DNA from 2 places in the Fundicoccus sp. Sow4_H7 genome. Region 1 is predicted to be linked to the other one. Evidence: predicted binding sites of a transcription regulator. Region 1 holds the regulator's gene; the other holds the start of a gene.

Region 1 (7,565 bases):
AAGGATTAGAGCCATTAATAAAGGAGAAGGCAATTGCTTTAGTTGATGTTAGTTGGCCTAGAATTATTAATACCGAATTGGATTTGTCAGATTGGCAAAATGCTCTAGTCGGACAAACAATTCATAGCCTGTTAAGACGGGGCAAGTATTTAATTTTCCAACTCAGTAACTGTTATTTAATTTCGCACCTTCGAATGGAAGGTAAGTATTTCTTTTATCCCGCTAGTGAAGTGCCGCTGGTAAAAGAAAAGCATACGCATGTTCGTTTTATCTTCAAAGACCATTCAGAATTGCATTATCATGATGTTCGTAAATTTGGCAGGATGGAACTCATTGGTTTAGAGGATTTAACGTCCTATTTTCAATTAAAAAAATTAGGACCAGAACCGACAACAGAATCCTTTAAAATAAATAACTTTGCTGAAAAACTAAGTCGTATTAAAAAATCCATCAAACCAGCATTGCTCGATCAATATTTAGTAACAGGTTTAGGTAATATTTATGTGGATGAGGTTTTATTCCAAGCAAAGATTCATCCCTTAACCTCTTCCCAGCAATTGACCTCAAGTCAAATTAAACGATTGCATCATGCCATCATTGATGTTTTAAGTCGAGCAAGTGAAGCGGGCGGTTCAAGTATTCGAACATATCGCAATGCTTATGGTAAAGAAGGGACTTTTCAACAACATCACCAAGTTTATGGAAAAGAAAATCAGCCATGTCCTATTTGTGGCACAAGTATTGAAAAAATCTCTGTCGGTCAACGAGGAACACATTTTTGTCCGAATTGCCAGATTTTTGAGGAAAAGTAGGAGAGTCGATCCATGTATATCATTGCATTAACTGGAGGTATCGCTACAGGGAAATCGACAGTCGCGAATTATTTGTTAGATAAAGATTATCCTGTCATTGATACGGATCTGCTGTCAAGAAAAGTAGTAGAACCAGCCGAAGTCGGCTTAAAAAGAGTTGTTGAAACTTTTGGAAAAGTTGTTTTGACAGCAGAAGGTGAACTTAATCGAAGTCAATTAGCTGCAATCATTTTTAACGATGAAGATAAAAAAGAAACTTTGAATGCTATTTTACATCCATTGATCTTTGAGGAAGTTGATCGTTTACTAGAATTGTATAGGCATGAGGAAGAAGCGTTAGTATTTGTGGATGTCCCTTTATTATTTGAGATTGGTCGGAACAATTATTATGATGAAGATTGGTTGGTTTATACCAAACCAGAGCTGCAACTGGAACGACTCATTAAACGTAATGCTTATTCGCAAGAAGAGGCCACAGCGCGGATTAATAGTCAAATGCCCATTGATACAAAAATTGAATTAGCTGATATTATTATCGATAACAGTGGCACCGTAGATGAAACCTATCGACAGCTGGATATAGAATTGAATCGTTTAAATGAGAAATTAGTTAACTAGACTTTTTACAATTTGCTTACTATGTTAAAATAATGAAAACAAGTTTATTTGAGAGGAGGTTAGCTTAATGGAATGTCCAAAATGTCGACATCAGCAATCAAAAGTGATTGACTCACGTCCAGCAGATGATGGAGCCTCAATCCGTAGACGTAGGGAATGTTTAAATTGTGGTACTCGTTTTAATACTTATGAAAGAGTCGAAAGAGCGCCATTATTAGTCGTAAAAAGAGATGGGACACGTGAAGAGTTTAACCGTGATAAAATGTTAAGGGGTATTATACGTGCTGCCGAAAAGAGACCTATTTCTCGTGAACAAATGGATCAACTTGCTGCCAATGTAGAAAACGCAGTACGAGAAGAATCTGATACCGAAATTGCTAGCGAGCGTATTGGGGAATTTATTATGCCTAGACTAATGGAAATTGATGAAGTGGCTTATATTCGCTTTGCCAGTGTTTATCGTCAATTTCAGTCACGTGATATGTTCATTAAGGAGCTTGAAGCCATGAACCACAAAATGAAAGCTGACGGCTCATCTGTTGAGCTAGAATCAAATGAAACTGAAACCGAATGATCAATTTCAGGTGATTTTTCATCATTCGGTAGGCGCCAATGAATTAGAAAGACTTTCGCTCTTATATCAACCTATCATTGGAAGTTTAGCTGTCACCTTATACCAACGATTGATATTTTTTGCAAAACAAAAAAATACTTGGTCAGACTGTATTAAACACGCGACCTTCCTGCCACTTATCAATAGCGGTATCGATCAGTTTGAAAAAAGCCGTCATGCATTAGAAGCAGTTGGCTTAATGAAATCTTATGTCAAAAAAGAAGAACAGTTAGATTATCAAAAAATATTATATTACGAGCTCTTACCAACTTTAACGGCTCAAGAATTTTTAAGCCATCCCTTATTAAATACAGCTTTATATCGTCAAGTTGGTGAGGAAAGCTATCTTTCTATTGTTGAATATTTTAGCGTAGATGACTGGAACAAAAACGATTTTCAAAATATTTCTAAATCATATTCTGATGTCTTTAGAGTTTATCAAACAGATGTTCCTGTTAATGAGTCTATTCATCAGGATAATTCTAATGTAAATTCTGTTGAAATGCCGCCTACATTTAATTACAGTTTGTTTTTAAGGTATTTAATTGCTGAAGGGATTGAACATACTCAATTCACATCGCAGCTGCGCGAAAGTATTGCAGCTATTCATCAAGTTTATCAACTAGACGAAGAAGAAATGTTAGAAGTTATTAAAAACAGTTTAAATCCTCTCAAAAATACGATTCAATTAAATCAATTGAAGATCTTTGCTGAACGAAAAGTTCAACAAAAAGAAAAACAAAATGTTGAGAAAAAACCACGTCCTGTGAGTCTTCCTAAACAAGACCATAATCCATTATTATCTCAAGCAGATATGGAATTAGTAAGTCTTTGTGAACACATTCCAGCGCCAGTTTTCTTAAATAAAATAAAGCAAAATGTTGGTGGATTTGCGACAGACAGCGAAAGTTACTATTTAATAACTCTTTCTGAAAAGTCAGAACTGAATGAAGCTGTGATTAATATGTTAGTTTATTATTTGTTGGTATTTAAACAAAGAGACAATATTTACAAAGGTGAACTTGAACGAATGGCAAATTTATGGCAAAAGCAAGGGATTGATACGGCAGCTAATGCATTGTTAGCTATTTATTCAGAAGAAGAGAAGGCTAAAGAAAAAGAGACGAAGCAAACTAATTCTCAAAGTAAAAAATGGTATCAAAAAGATCATCGTCGTGTGGAAGAATTACCTGACTGGCTAATTGAACAAGAAAAAAATAAGAATGATGGACCCTCTAATGTTAAGGAAACTAAAAAGATTGCAGATGCTACTTCCAATGAACGAGAGCAAGAAATTCGTAGCAAATTAAACCAACTATTAAATGAGGGAGGTGACTAAATTTGCAATCAATGAATGATATTGTTAATAAAATGATTGGTGGAAATAGTCGCTACCAAGAAAGTTTAAATCAAACGATTAAGTCTACTTTAGCTTTTGAACCTATTCAAGCGTTTGTCAATGCCAATAGTGATCGCATTTCTGAAGAAATGATTCAGAATAGCTTTTCAAAATTAAATGAATTTAAAATTGAGTTTGAAGCTATTCAACGTGGAGAATTAGGGCAAAATCCTGGGTTTGAACCGAAGTTATTTATTAATGAAGGTTATATTGATGTGACTTATGTTCCAACACAGACCTATTATAATCAACAAGAGATGCGTAAAAAAGCCGCTTTGTTGGATAATCGGATGATGTCGCGGGATGTGCGAAATGCCAGTTTAATGGATTTTGGTACGGAAAATTCTCCTAGCCGCCAAAAGCTACTTGAAGAAGTCATGGCTTTTATTGATGTATATTTTGCAAATCCTAAACAAGCGCAAGGTCTTTTTATTGTAGGGCCTTTTGGTGTGGGAAAAACATTTCTATTGGGAGCTTTAGCTAATTATTTAGTAAGCCGTGATGTAGCGGTGACTATGTTGCATTATCCTAGCTTTGCCAGTGATATTAAGGCTTCAATTAGTGACAACACAACACAACAAATTTTACAAAAAGTAAAATCAGTGGATGTGTTGATGATAGATGATATCGGTGCTGAATCAAATTCAGTTTGGTTACGGGATGAAGTTTTAAGTGTTATTTTGGAATACCGTATGAAAGAAGCCTTAGCTACATTCTTCACTTCAAATGGCTCTATTGCAAATTTAGAATCACATTTAACTCAGTCGAGAGAAAGTGTTGAACCATTAAAAGCGAAACGATTAATGGAAAGAGTTAATTTTTTAGCCAAAGAAATTCATTTAACTGGCGATAATCGTCGCCGCATGCAACGTAATTAAAGAAGTAGGGGGTCGAATATGAACCATTATAACTCTGAAGAAGAAAAAAAGGCTCAACGTATGTTAATCGTTAATATTACGATTAGTTTTATTATTCAAATTGTATTACTATTAGTTTATTATTTTGGAGAAAAGCTAACCTTATTAGCCTTTCCAATGCTTTTAGGGATTTTAATTACAGGGAACGCCTTAGTCCAAAGTATTCAAGCTTATCGAAGACATTAGTTTGATATTTGCTTGCTTTTAAAGATAAAGAATGTTATAACTTAATTAACTTATTTGAAGACAACTAACTTTTCGTGATAGTTACAGAGAGAGACGGCTTGCTGAAACGTCTTACTTAGCAAAAGCTTAGACCCCTTCATCTTAATCTACTGGAAAATTTATTGAACAGTAGACGTCATGACTCGTTACGTCAATAATAAGTTTGTAATGATTATTACATTAATTTGGGTGGAACCGCGATAAAACGCCCCATTGTTTATTTTAACAATGGGGCGTTTTTTTCGATTTTAAGGAGGTAAATAATTTATGGAAAAAATTAAATTAACTTTCCCTGACGGAGCTGTCAAGGAATTTGATAAAGGTACCACAACTGGTCAAGTTGCTGAATCGATTAGTAAATCATTAGCTAAACAGGCTCTGGCTGGGAAATTAAATGACGAGCTGATTGATTTACATCGTCCGATAGAAGTAGATGGACGCATTGAAATCATTACTGAAAAAAGTGAAGATGCTCTACAAATCTTACGTCATTCAACCGCACATTTAATGGCACATGCCTTAACACGTTTGTATCCAGAGATACATTTTGGAGTTGGACCTGCGATTGAATCTGGCTTCTATTATGATACTGATATGGAAAACCAAATCCAAGAAGAAGCTTTACCGGCTATTGAGAAAGAAATGAAAAAAATCATTTCGCAAAACTATCCAATTGTAAGAAAAGAAGTTAGTCGTCAAGAAGCTTTAGAAATCTTTGCTAAAGATCCTTATAAAGTAGAATTAATTAACGATTTACCTGAAGACGAAGCTATCACTGTTTATCAGCAAGAAGATTTTGTTGACTTATGCCGTGGCGTTCATGTACCTTCAACAGGAAAAATTAAAGTATTCAAGTTATTATCATTAGCTGGTGCTTACTGGCGTGGAAATTCAAATAATAAGATGATGCAACGGATTTACGGAACTGCCTTTTTCAACCAAGAAGATTTAAAAGAATTTTTACGTTTGCGTGAAGAAGCCCGTGAAAGAGATCATCGTAAATTAGGTAAAGAATTGGATTTATTTATGATTTCGCAAGAAATTGGATCAGGTCTTCCTGTTTGGTTACCAAAAGGAGCTGCGATTCGTCGTACAATCGAGCGCTATATTGTGGATAAAGAAGTCGAATTAGGTTATGAACACGTCTATACACCTATTATGGCGAAAGCAGACTTGTACAAAACTTCTGGCCACTGGGATCATTACTATGAAGATATGTTCCCGCCAATGGATATGGGTGATGGTGAAATGTTAGTTTTAAGACCAATGAACTGTCCACACCATATGATGATTTATAAAGATGATGTCCACTCTTATCGTGAGTTACCAATTCGAATTGCTGAATTAGGAATGATGCATCGTTACGAAAAATCAGGTGCACTTTCAGGATTGCAAAGAGTGCGTGAAATGACCTTGAATGATGCGCATATTTTTGTTCGACCTGATCAAATTAAAGATGAGTTAAGACGTGTTATTGACTTAGTTCTAGCAGTTTATGAAGACTTCAATATTTCAGATTATCGTTTTCGTTTAAGCCTACGTGATCCAAACAACAAAGAAAAATATTTTGATGATGATAATATGTGGGAAAAAGCTCAATCCATGTTAAAAGAAGGCTTGGATGAGATGGGGATTGAATATTTTGAAGCAGAAGGGGAAGCTGCCTTCTACGGACCCAAATTAGATGTTCAATTTAAAACAGCGATTGGGATTGAAGAAACAATGTCAACTGTTCAATTGGATTTCTTATTGCCTGAACGTTTTGACTTAACCTATGTAGGTGAAGATGGAGCTAATACCCACCGTCCAGTTGTTATTCACCGTGGTGTGTTATCAACGATGGAAAGATTTGTTGCTTATTTGATTGAAGAATATAAAGGTGCATTTCCAACTTGGTTAGCTCCTGTTCAAATGATTTTACTACCTGTTAGTCTTGATGCTCATCAAGATCGAGTGGAAGAATTATATCAAACTTTCCGGACCAAAGGCTTTAGAGTAGAAATGGATTTACGTAATGAAAAATTGGGATATAAGATTCGTTCAGCTCAAACAAGTAAAATCCCATATCAAATTGTGATTGGTGATGAAGAAGTTGAAAACCAAACAGTTAATATCCGTAAATACGGTACAAAAGAGTCTAAGTCTTATTCGCTTGGTGAATTTATTGAACTTCTGAATACAGATATTACAGCTAAAAGCCGGTCAATTTAATTTTTGAATTCAATAATTAATACAAAAAAACCAAACTTTTGATATGTTAAAAGTTTGGTTTTTTGCTTATCTATAATTTTATTGGAAGAATTTAAAGATATCCCGCATGAAATTAGTAATAGGGTTATCTCTTCGATTTTCAAGTTCAACTGTTTCATCAGATGATTGATTGGCTTCTTCTTCAGCTTTGATAGATGCTTCTTCCGCTTCACGTTCAGCGCGTGTTTTATGCTTATTGGTTGGTAAAGCTTCATTTTGATACATATCTGGATATTCTAATAATCCATCTAGTAAGATTTCGATTTCCCAATAAGATGTAACTTCTAAGCCATCAGCACGATTAAAGAGTCCCATAGAAACAGCAATTAAATCCCGATCATTTTCATTAACTGTCGCTACGAATGTCCGACCGGCACCATCGGTTAAACCTGATTTTAATCCCGTTGTCCCAGGTCGACCATAGGTTAAGCCGGGAAGTAAAAGGTTACTTGTAGTAAATACCGATTCATAATCTGTGCCTTCCATAAATACATAATCGATTTTAGAAGTGACATCGAGTATTTCTGGATACTCCTCAACAATGTATTGTGCGACAAGGGCTACATCGGCTGCCGATAATTTGTTCTCATCATTTTCAGTTGAACCAGGCATCCACCATTCCTCGGGAACGTACATATTAGGTACACCTGAGGTTGTGTAGAATTCAAAATCAGTTATGCCCCAATCGGTTAATACTTCACGAATTTTTTGAACGGCTGTTTGTTCATCAC
Region 2 (7,565 bases), on a different contig from region 1:
TAATAGATTCCCTAAATCATTAGCTAAATCGGTGTTTGTTCGCTTAACAAAGTCTTCAGGTGTAAAGACATTATCGTTACCTTGCGACATTTCGCTTAGTAAGTAGTAGCGCGTTGCATCCAAACCATAACGGTCAATAAGAACGTCTGGATAAATCGCATTTCCTTTAGATTTAGACATTTTCCCATCTTTCATCACAAGCCATCCGTGGGCTAAAATTTGTTTAGGGATTGGAACATTTAATGCCATTAACAATGTTGGCCAATAAATGGTATGGAAACGCGTAATATCTTTCCCAATAATTTGTAAGTCACCTGGCCAGAATTTCTCGTAATTTTCTGTATTATCCGTCCCATATCCTAGCGTCGTAATATAATTAATCAAGGCATCAATCCATACATAAACGACATGTTTAGGATCCGATTTTACAGGAACACCCCATGAAAATGTTGTTCGCGAAACAGCCAAGTCTTCTAAACCTGGTTTAATAAAGTTATTAATCATCTCTGTTTTTCTGAACTCAGGAACAATAAAATCAGGATGCGCTTCATAATATTCCATCAATCGGTCTGCATAACGGCTCATTCTAAAGAAGTAAGATTCTTCCTTCACCCACTGCACTTCATTACCAGTTGGCGCAATACCTCCTGTCATATTACCTGCTTCATCACGGTAAACCTCTTGCATTTCACTTTCAGTAAAATACTCTTCATCACTGACAGAATACCAACCTGAATACTCCCCTAAATAAATATCTCCTTGTTCTAACAGTTGTTCAAAAGCATTTTGAACTGCCAGTTCATGTGCTTCATCTGTTGTCCGGATAAAACGATCATAAGAAATATCCATTAAAGCATATAATTCTTTAATGCTTTCTGCCATTTCATCGACATAGGTTTTGGGATCTTTATTTAATTTTTCTGCAGCTTGTTCAATTTTTTGACCGTGTTCGTCAGTTCCTGTATTAAAGAAAACGTCAAAGCCCATTAGACGTTTGTAGCGTGCAATAGCATCTGCTAAAACGGTTGAATAAGTATTACCAATGTGGAGTTTACCACTTGGATAATAAATAGGTGTTGTTACAAAAAATGTTTTATTATTTGTTTGATTCGTCACGAATGAGTGCCTCCTAAGTGTTGATTGCTTTCACTATTATAGCATAGCATACAAGAGATTTCTTCACACAATTATCCTCAGTTCAACTTTGGTCTTGCAAGCCTTCTGGAATTTGCTATGATAGATATATAAATTTAATCGAATGTCTTATATTTTTTGGAAGTTTGGTTTAATCCCAATACGGTCCCGCCACTGTAATCAGTCGATTGACTGGAGTCAGGTCGAAAAATATTAGACTTTTTATGTGGTCATTTCGAGGCAAAATGTCACATTGTATTTAACTAGGCCTCAGTGCCTAGTTTTTTTGTTTTTATCATAAGAAAAGAGGAAAAGTAATGAAAAAAAGTTTTTTATTGTTCAGTAGCGTTTTTATTTTAGCCGCATGTGCTAACACCACTCAAGAAGCTGAATCTGTTGAGGAAGTAGCCACTTCCGTCGAAAGCACACAAGCATCATCTGAAGCCGACGCGGATGCAGATGCGCTTGCCGTCACCATCAATTTATCTGTTCCTGGTGAAGATTTTGAATCTTCAAAAGAAATCACCATTGAAGAAGGAGCCATGTTATTAGATATTATGAAAGAAAACTTTGATGTGGTTGATGAAGATGGTTTCATCACTTCTATTGAAGGCTACGAGCAAGATCCTGATGCTGGCTTATATTGGTTGTTTGATGTCAATGGAGAAATGGCAGAAGTTGGAGCGGCTGAATTAGAACTGAAAGCTGATGATATTGTTGACTGGAGTCTGGCTCCATTTGAGTAGATCACGGCAGAGATTTTCAGTCCAACGTATCGCAATTTTAGCGATATTTATTTCCTTAGCCTATGTTGGCAGAATTGCTTTTCAATTTATCCCTAATGTTCAGCCGATGACCGTTATTATTTTGTTGATTACATTAAACACCGGGGCTATTGACGGGGTCATTGTGGCTGTTTTATCGATTATTTTGTCCAATACGCTGCTTGGGATGGGGCCTTGGACAATCGCTCAAATTGTGACCTATATAATTTTGATTGGTTTTACAGGGCTCATTGCTAAACATTTTTACCGCCCTCTAAATAAATACAACCGTATCTTTTTTGCAGCTTATGCTTTTTTGATAGGCCTACTATATGGTTTTATTATTTCCATTTTTAGTGTCCAAATTTATGGCATTAATAATTTTTGGGCTTATTATTTAAGAGGTGTTTCTTTCGACTTGGCTCATGCCGTTGGAAATGCTATCTTTTATATCATTTTAGATCCAGTCATATCACCGCTGATTCGCAAATATTATAAAAAGCACACATTGATCAGTAAAGATTAAGACAAAATTATAAAACCGCCATAAACGTTTAAATTAACGTTTATGGCGGTTTTTGCAGTGATATTTATTATAAGCCACATCTTAATTGGGCTTGGCAATTGGTACAAGTGTTGCAGCCACCAATATCTTCAACAATCCCGGTACGGCAAATTGGGCAGGTATCGCCAACTTCTGAGCCGTAGACAACATCGTCTGTATGGCCTTGTTGTAGATAGTGTTCGCTGTGAGCTTGGTTAACAAGTTGACGTAGTTCTTCCGGATCAGATACAACCCGTGCGTCTTCTACATCAAATAAAGTAATCTTATTGTCAATTTCATTTTCTTCTGCATCAAGTGTTAAAACTTGCGAGTCACGCGAGCCGTCCACATAAACCGTTCCACCTTTAGCGCCACCTTTGTATAGGCGTTCGTAAATACCAGCTACTTGGTTCACCGTATAGCCTTTTGGTGCGTTAACTGTTTTAGATATAGAGCTATCCACCCAACGTTGAATAGTAGTTTGTACGTCCACGTGTTCCTCTGGTGATAATTCCATTGCTGAAACGAAGTAGTCAGGTAGATTATTAGCATCTGCTTCTGGATGATTATCTAAGTACTCTTGAACAATTTCAGAGTTCACTTCGATAAATTTACCTAAACGACCACTACGGTAGTATTTAAAGGCAAAGTAAGGCTCAAGACCTGTTGAAACACCCACCATTGTTCCTGTACTTCCCGTTGGTGCAACAGTTAATAAGTGGGAGTTGCGGATTCCGTGCTCAAGAATGCCATCTTTTACGTGTTGAGGCAGGCGGCTGACATAGCCTGTTTCTGTAAAGGCTTGACGTAATTGTTGTGTTTGGTCTTCTGTTTCACCTAATAAGAACGGGAAAGATCCACGTTCTTTAGCTAACTCAATTGACGTTTCATAAGCTGTTACAGCAATGGTTTCAAAGACTTTGTCGACAATTTTGTTGCCTTCAGGTGATCCATAGCGATGTTCAGTGTAGATTAATAAGTCAGCCAGACCCATAACACCTAAACCAATTCGTCTTTCGCCTAAGGCTTGTTTACGGTTGTCTTCAAGGAAATAAGGCGTTGCATCGATAACATTATCTTGCATTCTAACCCCTGTACGAACCGTTTGTTTTAATTTATCGTAGTCAACTGTGTGTGTTTCCTTGTTAACCATTTGAGCTAAGTTAATCGCTGCTAAGTTACATACTGAATATGGAGCTAGGGGTTGCTCACCACAAGGATTGGTTGCAACTACTTTTTGTCCATAGGCTTTAGCATTTGTATCATTGTTGGCATTGTCAATGAAGAAAACACCTGGTTCAGCTGAATAAGTCGCACAAATATTAATTAACTTCCATAATTCGCGGGCTTTGATTGTTCGGTAAACGCGAACCTCATAGCCTTTTTCTTCCCACTCACGAACATCGCCTACTTCTGGCCACTCGGCATTATAGGCTGCCATTTCAGCTTGGCTATACGTTTCTACAGCTGGGAAACGCAGTTCCCAATCGCCATCATTTTCAACAGCTTCCATAAAATCATTGGTTAATGTAATGGAAATATTAGCGCCTGTTAAAAACTCTGGATTATGGACTGAATAAGTTCCGCCATCTTTTAATTTTTGTTGAGCATCTTCAATAACCGCTTCATCAAAACCACCGTATCCAGGAATTGACTTGTAGCGAACAATATTTTCATACATATTAATTTCTGACATTGAAAGAGCTGTAAATTTCAACTTCTCTTTTGCTAAGCGAATAATTTGTTCATCATCTGTTTGCTCAATTAAGAAACGCAAAATACGCGGGTTTTGCATTTTCGAAATAATAAACTCAATGATATCTGGATGCCAATCAGCTAACATAATCATTTGAGCTCCACGACGTGAGCCACCTTGCTCAACTAAGTGTGTTAACTGAGCTAAGTCATTCAACCAAGAAACAGAACCGGATGACTTACCATTAACACCTCGTGCCAGTGTATTACGCGGTCTTAATGTTGATCCGTTTGTTCCAACACCACCACCCCGGCTCATAATTTCCATCACTTCTTTACGGTGATCAGATATACCACCTCTTGAGTCAGGAATCATCGGCATTACATAACAGTTAAAATACGTCACATCGGTATTAGACCCAGCTCCATACAAAACACGACCTGCGGGAACAAAATTCGTTTCAGAAAGTTCGCGATAAAAGGCATCAAAAGACTCTGCTTGCTTATCTTCTGTCGCTTCAATTTCAGATAAACCTGTGGCATTACGTTTAGCGATTTGCTCATAATAGACTTCTAATGGCTTATCAATTGTTTCAATATCACGGACAACTAAACCTGTTTCGAGTTCTTCTGGATTTTCTAATGATGCTCTATAAGCTTCTTCAACCCAAATTTGAACTTGGTTGTCATCAAGAGCTTGAACAATTCCCACACCGCGAGCTGGGTACTGAGGATCATCTTTAACCGTTAATACAACTAAATCTCCAACTTGTAACGTTCCTTTGGTGGTATCTTTAAACGCATAACGATCCAACATAACTAAGCGTGATATGCCACTATGTGTGATTTGCATATCCTCTTCAATCGGATGAACTTGCGAAAAGCTTTTGATTGCTTCATTTAACTGGTCTTTATTCCACTCAATGGTTTTCTTTGTTTTTAGTTCCATATTAACCTTCCTCTTAAAACGCTTATAACAAAGCTTTATCTACAATATATAGGGTTTTCATAACTTTTACCCACTATATATTGTGTGTGTTAACAGTATAGCAGACTATAAAAAAAATACAAATTTTATTTTTGTCAAGCCTTTTATATAAAAATAATAATATTGTTATTAAACTTTATTTATAGACTACAGGCATCCTAGTAAGCATTTTCTTTGCCTCATAAAAATATTTTAACTATACTAATTATAACCAAAAAAACTGGAGGTTTTTTATATGGCAAAAGTCGCAACTGTTATTACAAAATTATTTGAAGATGTAGAATTCACTTCTCCTAAAGAAGCATTAGTTGAGGCCGGTCACGAAGTAACAACCATCGGTTTTACAGCAGGAGAAAGCGTTGAAGGTAAAAAAGGTGAAGCAACTGTTACAATCGACAAAGGAATCGATGAAGTTGATCCAGCCGATTTTGACGCATTGCTTATCCCTGGTGGTTTTTCACCAGACCAATTACGTAAAGACGACCGCTTTTTAGACTTTACTCGTCACTTCGCTCTACACCAAAAACCAATTTTTTCAATATGCCACGGCCCACAATTACTGGTTAATGCCGGAGTGTTAAATGGTCGCAATGTCACCGCCGTTAAACAAGTTGCTGTTGATGTTAAAAATGCTGGTGCTAATTTCTTTGACGAAGCAGTCGTCATTGACCCATCCGGACTTATTTCAAGTCGAACACCAGAAGACTTACCTGCATTTAATGAAGCTATCGTTAATGCACTAAAATAAATATTAAGGAGCATCCCTATGAAGATTAGCTTTCATGGTCAGTCGTGTGTTTTAATTGAACATGACGGCATCCGTACGATCATCGACCCTTTTATTACTGGCAATGACCTGAGCGATTTAAAGGCCGATGAGATTGAAGTAGATTTTATTTTACTGACCCACGGCCACAACGACCACCTAGGCGATACTGTTTCAATTGCTAAACGTAATCATGCTACGGTTATTGCCCCCTTTGAAGTGGCTAATTTTCTATCCGAAAAAGGAATTAACACCATGGGAGGAAGCGGAGACTATTCATTCGGAAGCGTAAAATTCGTTCAAGCCCATCATAGCTCGAGTTACGAAGAAGAAGGCCAAGTCCATTATATGGGAGTGGCAACCGGGCTCATACTAAAAATCGCGGATAAAACAATCTATCACACAGGAGATACTTGGTTATTTGGCGATATGAAATTAATCGCAGACCGCAATGGTCCCATTGATGTATTATTCATTCCAATTGGAGACCATTATACAATGGGCGTCGATGATGCTTCATATGCGGCCAACGAATTCGTCAAACCATCGATCGTGGTACCTATCCATTACAATACTTTCCCACCTATCCAACAAAATCCACAAAACTTTAAGGATCAAATCAATTCCGATATCGATTGCCAAATCTTAAAAGCAGGTGAAAAAGTATCCTTTAAATAAATATCACATTGAACCGCCTTTTTGTCTTCCCACAGCAATGCGGTTCAATTTTTATGCCCCATTTATGTTAAACTGTTTATATATAGTTATTTATTTATATTGAAAGGACGTTCATATGTCAGATTCAGAATTATATTTTAAAGAAAGCTCACGTGCTGTCCTACTTCTTCATGCGTATACAGGTAGTATTGCGGATATCCGTCGTACAGCACGTGCCATTCAAAAAGAAAATTATACCGTATACAGCTTTAATTTAACCGGACATGGTACGAATCGTATGGAAAATATTCTCGCGTCTAACCCTGAACAATGGTATGAAGATGTAAAAAAAGCAGTGGAATTCTTACATGAGGAAGGCTATCCTGAAGTCGCTATTTTAGGCCTATCTTTAGGTGGTGCTTTTGCTACTCGAGCTGCGATAGACCAAATAACCACTGTTGGCGCAGGTGTTTTCAACTCTAATATAACGGACCATAATAATGAAGGCAGTCGTGTGCACAGATATTTTTTAAAAACGGCTGAACTGCAAAAAGAAAAAAATGGTTTAGATCCACAAACGATTGCTGATGAAATGGAAACTGTTAAATCGGAAGTGCTTGTGCAATTGGAAGAAATCGAAGCGTTCAATCAAGTTACGCGAAACAATTTAGACAAGATAACCATTCCCTTTTATATTGCCCAATCCCAAAAAGATGAATTAATCGACCCACAATCGATGGTTGATTTAAAAAACGCTTTAGTGAATGCCGATGTAACATTTGAATCCTTTCCAGAAAGCACTCATGTGATTACCATTAGTAAAGAATACAAAGAATTTCAGGCTTCAGTAGTCGATTTCTTAAATAAACTAGCCTGGACTGTTTAAATAAAATAATTAAAGCCCTCTGCCAGTTGACAGAGGGCTATTTACGATTTAATTATTCAGAGTCTTTAGTAATACCAAAGCTATAAACTAATTCAACCGTTCTTTCTTCGCCTTCTAATAATTCACCTTGA

The links. Region 1 encodes NrdR, which represses ribonucleotide reductase genes. Its sites were predicted from a motif close to ACACNATATATNGTGT; they were not measured.
Region 2: the regulator NrdR is predicted to act here: its motif matches at 5,157-5,172, upstream of ACTQ54_RS08505 (vitamin B12-dependent ribonucleotide reductase).

Annotation. Positions count from the first base shown of each region.
Region 1 covers NZ_JBQKME010000005.1:13,863-21,427, forward strand. Annotated here, with positions in the region: gene mutM (DNA-formamidopyrimidine glycosylase) at 1-812, shown strand, start outside; gene coaE (dephospho-CoA kinase) at 825-1,430, shown strand; gene nrdR (transcriptional regulator NrdR) at 1,498-2,004, shown strand; gene ACTQ54_RS06225 (DnaD domain protein) at 1,985-3,382, shown strand; gene dnaI (primosomal protein DnaI) at 3,394-4,320, shown strand; gene ACTQ54_RS06235 (hypothetical protein) at 4,339-4,545, shown strand; T-box leader at 4,587-4,800, shown strand; gene thrS (threonine--tRNA ligase) at 4,852-6,795, shown strand; gene ACTQ54_RS06245 (D-alanyl-D-alanine carboxypeptidase family protein) at 6,874-7,565, opposite strand, start outside.
Region 2 covers NZ_JBQKME010000008.1:755-8,319, reverse strand. Annotated here, with positions in the region: gene metG (methionine--tRNA ligase) at 1-1,116, opposite strand, end outside; adenosylcobalamin (AdoCbl) riboswitch at 1,248-1,390, shown strand; gene ACTQ54_RS08515 (DUF4430 domain-containing protein) at 1,452-1,880, shown strand; gene ACTQ54_RS08510 (ECF transporter S component) at 1,873-2,424, shown strand; gene ACTQ54_RS08505 (vitamin B12-dependent ribonucleotide reductase) at 2,492-5,086, opposite strand; gene ACTQ54_RS08500 (type 1 glutamine amidotransferase domain-containing protein) at 5,361-5,873, shown strand; gene ACTQ54_RS08495 (metal-dependent hydrolase) at 5,892-6,569, shown strand; gene ACTQ54_RS08490 (alpha/beta hydrolase) at 6,685-7,434, shown strand; gene ACTQ54_RS08485 (hypothetical protein) at 7,487-7,565, opposite strand, start outside.